Regions from separate parts of the Cellvibrio sp. ATLC23 genome, predicted to be linked through region 4. Evidence: predicted binding sites of a transcription regulator. Region 4 holds the regulator's gene; each other region holds the start of a gene.
What was found. The regulator sigma-54, encoded in region 4, starts transcription at its own class of promoters, with help from an activator protein. The targets are predictions, from matches to a motif close to TGGCACANNNNTTGCNNT.
Positions count from the first base shown of each region.

Region 1: the regulator sigma-54 is predicted to act here: its motif matches at 1,720-1,737, upstream of AC2CG4_RS14795 (PEP-CTERM sorting domain-containing protein).
Region 2: the regulator sigma-54 is predicted to act here: its motif matches at 1,332-1,349, upstream of AC2CG4_RS06010 (PEP-CTERM sorting domain-containing protein).
Region 3: the regulator sigma-54 is predicted to act here: its motif matches at 1,329-1,346, upstream of AC2CG4_RS16055 (flagellar hook-length control protein FliK).

Region 1 is NZ_JBXUOS010000009.1:107,586-110,829, forward strand. It holds partial or broken gene AC2CG4_RS14790 (IS4 family transposase) at 1-989, shown strand, start outside; gene AC2CG4_RS14795 (PEP-CTERM sorting domain-containing protein) at 1,045-1,662, opposite strand; gene AC2CG4_RS14800 (glycosyltransferase) at 1,797-2,969, opposite strand; gene AC2CG4_RS14805 (glycosyltransferase family 2 protein) at 3,021-3,244, shown strand, end outside.
Region 2 is NZ_JBXUOS010000003.1:98,850-102,093, forward strand. It holds gene AC2CG4_RS06010 (PEP-CTERM sorting domain-containing protein) at 104-1,174, opposite strand; gene AC2CG4_RS06015 (SIMPL domain-containing protein) at 1,522-2,256, opposite strand; gene queG (tRNA epoxyqueuosine(34) reductase QueG) at 2,389-3,244, shown strand, end outside.
Region 3 is NZ_JBXUOS010000011.1:23,163-26,406, reverse strand. It holds gene AC2CG4_RS16065 (ATP-binding SpoIIE family protein phosphatase) at 1-897, shown strand, start outside; gene AC2CG4_RS16060 (Hpt domain-containing protein) at 950-1,282, shown strand; gene AC2CG4_RS16055 (flagellar hook-length control protein FliK) at 1,418-2,938, shown strand; gene AC2CG4_RS16050 (flagellar basal body-associated FliL family protein) at 3,165-3,244, shown strand, end outside.
Region 4 is NZ_JBXUOS010000006.1:205,205-208,448, forward strand. It holds gene lptA (lipopolysaccharide transport periplasmic protein LptA) at 1-293, shown strand, start outside; gene lptB (LPS export ABC transporter ATP-binding protein) at 299-1,024, shown strand; gene AC2CG4_RS11860 (RNA polymerase factor sigma-54) at 1,228-2,832, shown strand; gene hpf (ribosome hibernation-promoting factor, HPF/YfiA family) at 2,939-3,229, shown strand.

The DNA of each region.
Region 1 (3,244 bases), on a different contig from region 4:
GCTTGCGTGATATTCAATCCAATCTCGAAGCGCAGCAGCATAAGCTCTATCATCTCGGTGCCAAGCCGATTGCTCGCTCAACGCTGGCTCGATTAAACGAAGTACAGCCCGCCGAACTCTATAAACAGATATTTGCTCGCCTGCTTCACCGCTGTAAATCCATGCAGGGTAATCACAAATTCCGCTTTAAAAATCCGCTGTATTCGCTCGATGCCAGCGCGATTGATTTGTCGCTCGCACTATTTCCATGGGCAGCGTATCGCGACGACACTGCCAAGGTAAAACTCAGTGTTGGCTTGAACCACGGCACCCACATCCCTGAATTTGTAGCGCTCAGCGATGGCCAGGAAAACGACATGATTGAAGGACGAAAGTTTGATTTTCCCAAGGGTAGTATTGTGGCATTTGATAAGGGGTACGTGGATTATCAATGGTTTAAGTCACTGACAGATAAAGGGGTTTTCTTTGTAACGCGCTTGCGCGCCAAAGCGGTCTATCGCGTGGAAGAGCGCCGTTACGCCGACAGCAGCAAAGGTATTCTCAGCGATCAGGTCATTCAATTATCCAGCGCTCATGCAATCAAACGCGGTGCACCGACGTTGCGTCGAATTGGCTATCGCGATGCAACAACCGGCAAGTTTTATGAATTTCTCACCAACAATTTTCAGTTGGCAGCGACCACAATTGCAGCGATTTACAAGGATCGATGGCAGGTTGAATTGTTCTTCAAAGCGATCAAACAAAACCTGAAGATCAAAGCGTTTGTGGGCACCTCAAGAAATGCGGTGTTAACGCAAATTTGGATCGCCATGATTACGTATCTATTGTTGGCATTTGCTCGCCACAGTGCGAAATCAGGTTGGACGGTACAGCGGATTATGCGGGTGATTCAATTGAGTTTATTTGATCGTCGGAGCCTGAAAAGCATCCTAATGCCTGATCCTCCTGATCATAAAAAAAGCGAACCTCAAATGAGGCTCGCTTTATGAATAAAACTATGGGACAGCAGTGGCCCGTAGGCGCCTTTTTTTAGCAAGCGATTAATTACGCTTTTTTAGCCAAGCGACGACGTGACAGGCCAAGACCCATCAAGCCTAGACCTAGCAGAGCAAAAATGCCTGGTTCTGGAACTTCCAGTGCTTTTACAGAGAATTCGTCTCTTACACCGCCAGCCCAAAATTTGATTTCATCTACAGTTACGCCACCAACAACAAAGGTTTGTTCGCCGTTAGCTTGAGTAGAGTTGATACCGTAAAAAGTCAGAGTTGAGCCAACTTGTACACCGCCGAACCACAGGGACAGGTAACCAACTTCGCCTCTTACTGGATCGCTACCATCGCCGCCTTCATTGTCTTTGTTGAACAAATCAGTGATTTTGACTGTCTGCAGTGCCACAGCGTTGGCAAACAAAATTTTGATGTATTCAACACCATCAATTTCGTCAATCTCGCCACCGCGAACGCCAAGACCGTCTTGTGGGTCAGCAGCAAACAAGAGTGAGCCTGCTGGGCCCGCAACAGCGGTGACATCACCAACAGTGTGGCTTGGCAGGTTGTTGGCAGCTGGAGTCCAAGCTGGCGAGCCAAAGTCGATAATAAGAGCATTTGCTTGAGCGGCTGCGAGCAATGCGCTTGCTGCGAAAAGTTTACTGATGAATTTCATTGTCTATCTCCATGATAAGTGAGTGTTTGACGACCAACCTGGGTCGCTCTAACGGTACATGCACATGGCGTGCCATGATATAAAATCCTTTTGTAACAGCAACTTGGATAATTATCATTTTGGGGTGTGTAAATCTATTCGACAGGTTTGCTGGTGAGTGTGCGATAAAGCTGCAGTGCGCGCGCGGCGTTTTCTTTGCTGGTGTAAACGCGCTTGAGCAGTGGGCGAACCGGATGGTCAAATAGTTGTAACAGACATTTGCTATAGCCTTCTGCGGTGTGGTTGCTCACCAGTAATTCAGGGTTTTCCGCGAGCACTTCTCGCAGTCCGCCAACACTGTGCGCGACCAGTGGTTTGCCGAGCGCAAGTGTTTCCAGCGCGGTCATCGGTGTTCCCTCGTGGTCGGAGCACATAACAACTATGTCGAGCGCGGCGATGGCGGCAGTCGAGTCGCTGCGGTGCCCGTGAAATACGATTGCTTGGCTGATTCCCAGTTGCTGCGCTTGCATTGTTAAATGTTGTTTGAGTTTGCCATCGCCGATTATGTGAAATTTTAATTTGTGTGCTTGCGCATGATTTACCTGCGTATGCTTGAGAAGCTGCTTGGCTATATCGATAAATAAATCGACTCGTTTCACTGGCTCTAGTCGCCCGACTATGCCTATATGAATGTGATCTTCAGCGCCGGCGCGGATATCGGTTGCGGGTATAAGTTGGTTGAGTGCGTTGGCGTCGATACCATTTTCGATGATGTGTATATGCTGTGCCGGAAATGTGCTCTGTAATTTTTGTGCTAGATCTTTGGATACGGCGATGACCGCGTCTTGCAAATATTTTCCGATCTGGTTATCGAGCCAGATAATCGCTTTTTTTAGTCCCTTGGCGCTGTGCTCAGGTGCGCCATGGGTGGTGCGTAAGGAGCGAATGCGTTTCCAGGGAAGTGTTGCGGCAAGAAGATTGGCGAGGCTCGCCAGAATATTTTCTTTTTGACGATGCGTATGAATCAGGTCGGGTTTTACGTTTTTTATAGTGGCGATGAGTTGGCGTAGGATGGCGAAGCTGGAATTTTTTTGCTCATCGATAATCTCGGTGGTGATGCCTGCTAGTTGGAGTCTTCCGGCTAATTCGCCATTGTTCATCAGCACTACGTATAAATCACAGCGATCTTTTAGGGTGGTGAGTAGTGTATAAGCTTGAACTTCGGCGCCCGCCCAGAGATCGCCAGAAATAATGTGCAAAACCTTGAGGCGAGGGAGTAAAATCGGCGGCTTGTCATTGTTGGTCGGCGCAGTTGCAGGTGTTTGCATGGTGTCGATGTCTTCAGCGGGTTTTGTTAGGGATAGTTTCCAGAGGTTGAAATGTTAACATTTTTGTTTTGGTTGTTTGGTGTTGCTGCTGTTTATAGTTATTTTATTTATCCCTTGGTGTTGCGTGTATTAGTGGCAAGAGTGGGCGTAAAACCCAAAGCGGAAATGACCTCACAAACGGCTGCTGCTAGCGTGTCGTTAATTGTGACAGCTTATAATGAAGAGTCGCGGGTGCGCGCAAAAATAGAAAACAGTTTGCAGTTGCAATTTGATAC
Region 2 (3,244 bases), on a different contig from region 4:
TTACCGCTACAAAACAAGAGGAAGGACCGGCGGCATAAAAACCTTACCAAGCCCCCAAAATAAAAAAAGCGACCCGATGGCCGCTTTTTTTATCAACGCCGTATTAAGCCTTAACGCGACGACGAGCCATACCCAACCCAAGCAGGCCAATACCCAACAACAGCATGCCACTAGGTTCTGGCACAGAAACACCTGTTACTCTGATGCTATCTTTCTCACTCGCAACAATGCTACCGCCCACTAAACCATGGGTAAGAAAATCGTGCGTGCCAACTTCTTTACCAGTGAAAGTCACTGCGAAAGTAAATGAACGAGAAACACTACGGTCAAAACTGCCCACCGCACTATCACCCACGCAAGCACCAGTGTCGGCTGTCAGGCACGCAACAGAAACATCAACGCCCGGCATACCAGCACCCAGATCATCGACAGACACTTTGCTATAGGTAGCAAATGAATCCTCAACGCCAGCTAAAATAGATGCTATCAGTGCATCTGAACTTATAGCGCTGGAAACAATAGAACCACCGGTCGCAGTCGCCAATACGGTTGGATCAATACCACCCCATGAAGTGCGGGTCATATTGCCGAAGTCAATCCCAATAAAGGTGACATCATTCGCAGCCAAAGCAGCTTGTGCACCGGCCAAGGTAGAACCGTCAGACTCTTTGAAAGTTGCATCACCTAACGCAATAACGAAACGCGATGAACCTGGTCTCCAAGATGTGTTTTCAGCCGCTAACTTAACGGCATGAATACCTTCTTCAGGAAAGTCACCGCCATAACCGCCATCACCCAAGTTAATAGCATTGATTGCTGCTGCACCTGCGACGGCATCAGTAGTGAGGTCAGTATTTAAACCCGAGCCCGGCTCACTGTAGTAGCCGGTGCCAGTGGCCAAACTACCAAAGCCAGAAAGACCAGCCAGCAAATTACTCGCCGCTGTTTTAGCAGCATCAATAACGCCACCCATACTGCCAGAGGTATCAATCAGGAATACGATATCAAGGACACCACTAGAAATGGATTCTTCGATGGTGACAGTTTTGGTGATAGTTACGCTTTCACCTAAGCCCAAGGTTGCAGAGTAAGTGTCAGGAGAGATGGTGTCAGCATTTACCGCAACTGGCAAAAACAGTGCCGCCGACAATGCGATTTTTTTAAACAGATTCATGGCTTAAGATCCTTCATCAATAAAACAAGTGATTGGTTTAGGTATAACAAAATTAATGTTGCCCTAAATTTTGTAAGTCGCGGATACACTTCACTGAAAAGGCTCTTATATAACAACGAGCCTTTTAACTGTCCTTAGCGACATACAGCAATACCAAAAAGCAAAAAATGAGCCAGCCCAATAAAAATGTTTAATATCAAGCACAAAGAGCACCGCAATGGCGCGCCACTGTATTTGCCGTGTAAATATCTTCGACAACCAAAGGCTGCGCGATGAAATAAACAAAAAGTCGGCGAGCCCCCAACAACAGCGGCACCCGCCTCTAAGTAGAGGATTGAGCAGAAGGGTTATTTCAACAAATAGACCACATACACCTGCGCGGTAATTTTCATCACGCCCGGCTCAAAGGGTTCTGAACTATCTGACGCCCTCATCACACCCATTTCTTTTGCTGAGCTACCCATCAACTGGCGATTGGGGCGCAGTTCCCAGCGCTCGTTGCCGCGATTATTAAATTCCGAAATCGACCAGGGCTCACCTGCGGTTTTGCCTTGGGATTTTGCCAAGCGATTTGCGCGCGCCTTGGCATCATTCATGGCCGCGGTTTGCACTTTTTCTTCCACCGCTTTTTTATCGGCAAGCGTCAGATTGGTGTTGATGGTTTCAGAAATGTTGGCATCGACTAGCGCCTTCATCATCTCGGGATATTTTTTTAAATCGCGCAGATTAATATCCACCTGGCGCGATACATTATTGCCGGTTAATACCCGCTGGCCGTCTTTGTATTCATAATCGGGGCGAATGTTGAGCGCGGTGGTGGCGATATCATTAGCTTTGATACCAAATTTTTTCACTGTCTCAATTAGCAGGCGCGAGCGCGCATCCACATCCGCTTTGGCTTTGGCGAGATCCAGATCGGACTTTTGAATACTGAGAGTAAAAGTCATCATATCCGGTTCCACTTCCAGTTCCGCCGAACCTTCTACATAGACATGGGGCTGTGCAGGCAGAGGGGTTGCCGAAACACCAACAGTCGCACCGACACTTAACAGCAAAGCAGTAATAACCATTGTCAATTTCATAAAAAACTCCAGTGGGAAAACGTGGCTTCACTATAGCGGCCGAAAGTGAATATCACCCGAATCAAATGTTTAAAAATGTAACCCCATCAGTTTTCGGGCAAAATGCACCGCTCAACTGATTAATGAGCTGCCATGTCAAACCTCGATCTCCAGCAACTTGCCGCCGATATCAAACTCTGGGGGCGCGAACTCGGCTTTCAGCAAGTCGGTATTACCGATATCGACTTGGGCGACGCGGAATTGCGCCTGCAAGAGTGGCTGGCCAAAGGCTATCAGGGCAGCATGGAGTGGCTCGCGGCGCACGGCAATAAACGCTCGCGCCCGGCAGAGCTGCTGCCCGGCACCGTGCGGGTGATCTCGGTGCGCATGGATTATCTGCCCGGCGACACCCAGCAAATCAAAATCCTCAAAGACCCGACCAAGGCTTACATATCCCGCTACACCCTCGGGCGCGATTACCACAAGCTGATCCGTAAACGTCTGAGTGTACTGGCGCAAAAAATCGACGATGCACTGCCCTGCGACTATCCGAACAAAGGTCAAAACCGCGCCTTTGTCGATAGCGCCCCAGTGATGGAACGCCCCTTCGCGGAAAAAGCCGGTTTAGGTTGGACGGGTAAACACACACTGATTCTTAACGATACGGCCGGCAGCTGGTTTTTCCTCGGTGAGATTTTTACTTTTGTGCCGTTGCCCGTTGATCAATCCACGCAAGTCAATCAGTGTGGCGAGTGCACCGCCTGCCTAAAAGTCTGCCCCACCGACGCCTTCCCGCGCCCCTATGAGCTGGATGCGCGCCGCTGTATTTCTTACCTGACGATTGAAAACAAAGGCGCCATTCCCGAAGAATTCCGCGAGCCCATCGGCAACCGTATTTTTGGCTGCGACGACTGCCAAGCCATCTGCCCTTGGAATAAATATGCGCAATTCACCGGCGAGACGGACTTTTTACCGCGCCACGGCCTCGCCGATAGCGACTTGGTCGATC
Region 3 (3,244 bases), on a different contig from region 4:
GGTGGATTGCCAGATTGTTTTATCTATCATCATCGAGAGAGTAATATTACTCCGGTTAAATCAACTCACCTACCATTGGGGGTCTTGTCAAGTCGCGCCTTTAAAGATAATTGTGAATACTATGAGCTCCAAGAAGAAGATCGAATTTTTGTTTGGTCTGACGGTATTCATGAGGCGCGCAATGCAGAGGGGGATATGTTTGGTGAAGAGCGACTGAAAGAAGTGTTTGGTCGCAACCAAAACCCCGAGCATTTATTTAATGAAATTATTGAGAGTGTGCAACAGTTTGTTGGCAATGGTGAAAAAGATGACGATTTATCATTGTTGGAAATTCGCATGGATGAACCTGCGCGAGTGAATAGCTTTGCGCAGGAAGCAAGTCATAAGTTTGCCAACTCGGAAATTGAATGGGTCATGGGGTTTGAAGTAAAACCTACGAGTTTTAAAGTATTTGATCCATTGCCCATGTTATTAAATGTATTGATGGAAGTGCCCAGCTTGCGCGCTTTTAGCAGTACGCTCTATACCATTCTTGCTGAGTTGTACACCAATGCCTTGGAGCACGGTGTATTAAAACTGGACTCTGAGCTGAAAAAAACACCGGAAGGGTTTTCCGACTATTATAAGTTGCGCGAACAGCGTATTAATCAGGTGACGGAAGGCTTTGTACGTATCCGTATCTCTCACAAAACCAACGAAAATGGCGGTTTGTTAAAAGTCCGTATTGAGGATAGCGGTACGGGTTTTGATCATCAACAGCGCGCAACCGATAATCTTTCATCTTTCGGTTATAGCGGGCGTGGTATTGCGCTGGTGGAGAAACTTTGTGGTACTGTTACCTATTTTGGATGCGGTAATATCGTCGAAGTCGATTTTTCATGGGTTAATGATGATTGACGATGAATTGAATCAGCTGTGACTCTTCATTCCCAACAATGAGAAGCCCGCCATGGAACATCTGGACTACGAAACGTTAAACACCCTGAAACAAGTCATGGAGGATGATTTTACGTTGCTGATTGATACCTTCGTGCAGGATTCCACTGACCGAATCACTACTCTGCGTAAGGTTATCCAGGGGTCAGATGCCGACCTTATTCGCCGTGCAGCACATAGTTTCAAAGGAAGTAGTAGTAATGTTGGCGCGCTGCAATTATCGGCACTCTGCGCCGTGCTGGAGAAAAAAGCGTTTGAAAATAGTCTCGACGGATTGGCTGTCGATCTTGACTCCATCGAACAAGAGTTCGCACAAGTTCTGAGTTTGCTGCGCTCTTATTCATAATTCACCTTAGCGTCTATCGCTCCTCTACAGCGCCGATTGTCTAAATTGGCACCTGCTTTGCAAAGTATCTCCTGAACCGAATAGTTGTCTGATCAAGCGGCAAAGCCTTGCCGTGATCAAGCGCAGGAGCAGCAGATGAGCAATAGTAATTTTTTAAATAGTTTACTGGGTTTAACCAGTGCTAATCCGGCGGCGACTAAAAGTACGACGGCTAAGGCGCGTGTGGAATCGACTGAAAAATTTCATCAGGCACTGGAACAGGTGCGGCCAGAAATTGCCGCTCGTAAACCTGTGGCGCGCAAAGAAAGCCCTGCTGCAGAGCCCACTGGTGCTTCCCGACCGATTGTTAAACCGCCAGCTCGGCAGGATTCGCAGAAAGAGGTCGGCCGGTTAGAGACTCCATCAAATACTTCCAAAGATAATCAGCGATCAACCGATGTAACTGATCAGTCTGTACAAGGAAATGATGTGAATGCAGCGCGGGGAAAAAAAATAAGCGAGGAACAATCTGCTGAGCTAAATGATCAAGCGCCTATGGGAAATGAACTGCGGGTGATGGATCCAGATAAGATTGCGGTTGTAAAGGCAGATAGTGCGCTGGATGACTTAACGCTAGCTGCTACAGATTCAACTGAAGTGGATGGTCAGCTTGATACATCTGCAAACCTGCTTGGTCAAGTTTCTATCCAGCCCGTAGTAGTAGAAGCGCCTGCCAATGAAGATGAGATTGATCCATCTGTATCACCTGAGGATATGTCGGTCATAGATCCGAGTCTTGTGGCGATTAATACGCCCTTGCAGCCCATCGAAATAGAGGGCGATGCGGCAGTTAATGGCGAGCAAGCCGTATTGGTTGGTCTTCAATTTGTTTCGAAAACCCAGTTAGTTGCAGGAGGTGCTGCTACTACAGGAGTTGCTACTGCGGGAGTTGATGCGCAATCCGCTCTGGCTGGAATAGCTACAGGTGCATCGCAGGGCGGAGCAAATGCTGAAATAGATCTTGCTCCCAATTCAGATGCAGATGTTTTGCTAGATGCAGAAACAGGAGACAACCCGGATTTTGCATTACTGAACTCCAAAGCAGCATTAAATAAGCTGGCCGAAACCACTATGGCGGCAGCGACTTTGGATAAAACGGCTCCCGCCGTCGATGTAAAACCCGCAATCATTAGTGCTGCAGTAGAAGCGATGGCACGTTTAACCGAAGCGCAATCACCTGCCGCCCGTGCATTTATTGTTCAAACCGGTGTGCCGGTAACGGTGGGCAGCCCGCAATGGAGCCAAGCCGTGGGCGATAAGGTGTTATGGCTTGCCGCACAAAACGTCAGTGCGGCCGAAATTCGTTTGGATCCACCGGAACTTGGCCCAATGCAAGTGAAGGTAAGCGTGAATCAGGATCAAGCCAGCGTTACCTTCAGTAGTCCGCATCCTGCCGTGCGCGAAGCATTGGATCAGCAATTAAGCCGCTTGCGTGAAATGTTTTCCGAGCAGGGATTAAATCTGGTTAATGTCGATGTCTCGGACAAATCTTTTTCTAAGCGGGAGCAGGAGGAATCAAGCAAACAGCAAAATTCCGGAATTGAGGATGATGAAGAGCTAACACAGGTCGCTGTTAGCCAGGCGATATCAATGCGCTTGGTCGATCATTACGCATAACTTTCATTTGTTTCTCTTGTTTATGCCTGTCTTTTTGTAAAGAAGCTGATCATATTGATCAGCTTCTTTACATCTTTGTTTTGCATAACAATTTTTTTGCTCATTCTTATCTCCCTTTGTGTGCTCTTGCTCGCAAACCCCTAATCCGCTGCTAAGCTTTCAAGGGCAATACTGGCATAGGTATTGCTCAACCCATTTTAGTCCTTGAAAGTGACGGAGTTTTGACATGGCGGCAGCCCCAAAAGCAAAAGCAGACGCAGGCAGTACGGAGTCAGGTTCTAAAAAGAAACTGTTTTTAATGATTGG
Region 4 (3,244 bases):
GCTTCCAGCAGCAGCCCGAAAAAGATCAAGGTGTCGTCACCGCCGCAGCCAAACAAATTACTTACACCCCCAGTAACGAGCATCTGCTATTAATCGAAGATGCATCAGTTGAGCAAAACGGTGCAGTGATGAGCGGCCCCCATATTGATTACGATTTAGTGAAAGAAGTGATGAAAGCAGCTGGCAATACCAGCGCATCCGGCACCGGCCAGCGAATCGAAATTGTGATTCCGCCGAAGACGAACAACACCGACCCAAGTGCTCCCACCTCATCATCCAACGCTGCGCAATAATACCTATGCCTACTCTGCACGCACGCCATCTGGCTAAAAGCTACAAAAAACGCAAAGTCGTTATCGACGTATCCATCACCGTTGAAAGCGGCCGCATTGTTGGTTTACTCGGCCCCAATGGCGCGGGTAAAACCACCTGTTTTTATATGATTGCCGGGCTGGTAGCTGCCGATAACGGCACAGTGTTGATTGACGACCGCGACCTTACCCAGCTCCCAATTCACGGGCGCGCGCGCGCAGGTATTGGCTATTTGCCGCAAGAGGCATCGATTTTCCGCAAGCTGAGCGTTGCCGATAACATCATGGCGATTCTGGAGACACGCAAGGATTTAGATAGCTTTCAACGTCAGGCAAAGCTCGAGTCGCTGCTGAGCGAGTTCCATATCACCCACATCCGTGACAGCTTGGGCATGGCACTTTCGGGCGGTGAACGCCGCCGGGTAGAAATCGCCCGCGCGCTGGCCACCGACCCTAAATTCATTCTGCTCGATGAACCCTTTGCCGGTGTTGACCCCATCTCTGTCAACGACATCAAAGAAATTGTGCGCCACCTTAAAGATCGCGGCATCGGCGTGTTAATTACCGACCACAACGTGCGCGAGACGCTGGATATCTGCGAGACCGCTTATATTGTCAGCGAAGGCCACATTATTGCCGAAGGTGATGCAGACACTGTGCTCAGCAATACTAAAGTGCGCGAGGTCTATCTGGGTGAGCATTTCCGCTTGTAAGCGAGTCAAATCCCTGCGCTAAGAGTGTTACCAACTGCCTTAATGGCACCACCATAAGCAACACACAAAAAACTTGACAAGTAACAATCTTTATCCATTAGGCATAAAGCTTGCTTAACTGTATTGCTTGCGCGCCAAACCCTGACTAAACTCCCCTTATCCGATGTTTTCCATCCGCGTTATAAGGGTTTGTCGTTCACATAATGAAGCAATCTCTCCAGCTCAAACTCGGTCAACAGCTGACCATGACCCCACAATTGCAACAGGCTATTCGCCTTTTGCAACTATCGACCTTAGATCTGCAACAAGAAATCCAGGAAGCGCTCGAATCCAACCCAATGCTGGAAATGGAAGAAGCCTTCGATTCGTCAAACTCAACCAATGAGTATGAAGGTAGCGAGCAGGACAAAGCAGATTACACCCGCCAATTGGAAATCGCCGCGGAAGCGGGCGCTGATCACGGCAGCGACTTTACCGCAAGCGAAAACTTTTCCTCTACTGGCGATAATTACAGCGAGACCAGTAACACCAGCGATGGCGATAGCGATGTCTATGGCGAAGGCGAAAGCTTTAGCGCAGACAGCGGCGATTGGAGCGACTCCATTCCCAGCGATTTGCCAGTAGATACCAGTTGGGATGATGTGTACCAATCCTCCTCTAGCGGCAGCTCCAGCAATTACGACAACGAAGACGGTGATTTCGAGAGCCGCCGCGCAGTGACAGATTCGCTCTACGACCACCTGATGTGGCAATTGAATCTGACGCCTATGTCGGACCGCGACCGTGTACTGGCCATGGCAATTATCGATGCAGTGGAGCCCAGCGGCATGCTGTCCATCAGTATCGAAGAAATTTTTGAAGGTATGCGCGGCGATTTTGAAGAGCTGGAACTGGATGAAGTCCAAGCCGTTCAACACCGTTTACAGCAGTTTGATCCCTGCGGCGTGTGCAGCCAAAATCTATCTGAATGCCTGCTGGTACAGTTGCAACAATTTGACCCCAAAACACCGTTTTTGGAAGCGGCAAAGTTAATTACCAAACAATACTTGCCAGTGCTCGGCAGCCGCGATTATCGCCAGCTAATGCGCCGTACCAAATTAAAAGAAGCAGAGTTAAGCCAAGCGGTAGCCTTAATTCAAAGTTTAAATCCGCGGCCGGGCGATATGATTGCCAATGGCGATACCGAATACGTTGTTCCCGATGTATTTGTCGACAAACGCGATGGTCGCTGGATAGTTGAACTCAACCCGGACATAGCGCCGCGCTTGCGCATCAATTCCGATTACGCCTCCATGGTGAAACGCGCCGACTCCAGCACCGACAACACATTTTTAAAAGATAATCTGCAAGAAGCGCGCTGGTTCTTAAAAAGTTTGCAAAGCCGCAATGAAACCCTGCTGAAAGTGGCGAGCTGTATCGTAGAAAAACAGCGCGGCTTTTTAGATTACGGCCCCGAGGCAATGAAGCCATTGGTGCTGCACGATATAGCCGAAATTGTGGAGATGCACGAATCGACTATTTCGCGAGTCACTACGCAAAAATACATGCACACACCGCAGGGTATTTTTGAATTGAAATATTTTTTCTCCAGTCACGTCAGCACCGACAGCGGCGGAGAGTGTTCATCGACTGCAATTCGCGCCATCATCAAAAAATTGGTCAGTGCTGAAAACCCGAAAAAACCATTGAGCGACAGTAAAATTACCGACCTGCTCGGCGAGCAAGGCATTCAAGTGGCGCGACGTACGATTGCCAAATATCGTGAGTCGCTCAACATTCCGCCATCGAATGAGCGCAAAACGATTTAGCAATTAATGCTCAAAATAACTAGATTAACAGTGTGAGTCTAATGTAGGTTGTATTGTGAGGCTGCTCTAGTAACAGCCGTTTTGTTTCCAGCGAGAGGAAGTACTTATGCAATTAAATATCAGCGGTCACCACGTAGAAGTAACTGATTCAATGAGAGAGTATGTCTCCAGTAAATTGGAGCGACTGAGCCTGCACAACGACCGCATCACCAGTGTTAATGTCATCCTCTCGGTAGATAAACTGATTCAAAAAGCAGAAGCCACTATTCATGTAAGCGGTAAAGATTTATTTGCCGATGCCACCCATGAAGACCTGTATACCGCTATTGATGCACTATCCGACAAGCTTGATCGTCAATTGATTAAACACAAAGAGAAAATGCGCAGTCATCGCTGAGTGCATGGCAGCCAG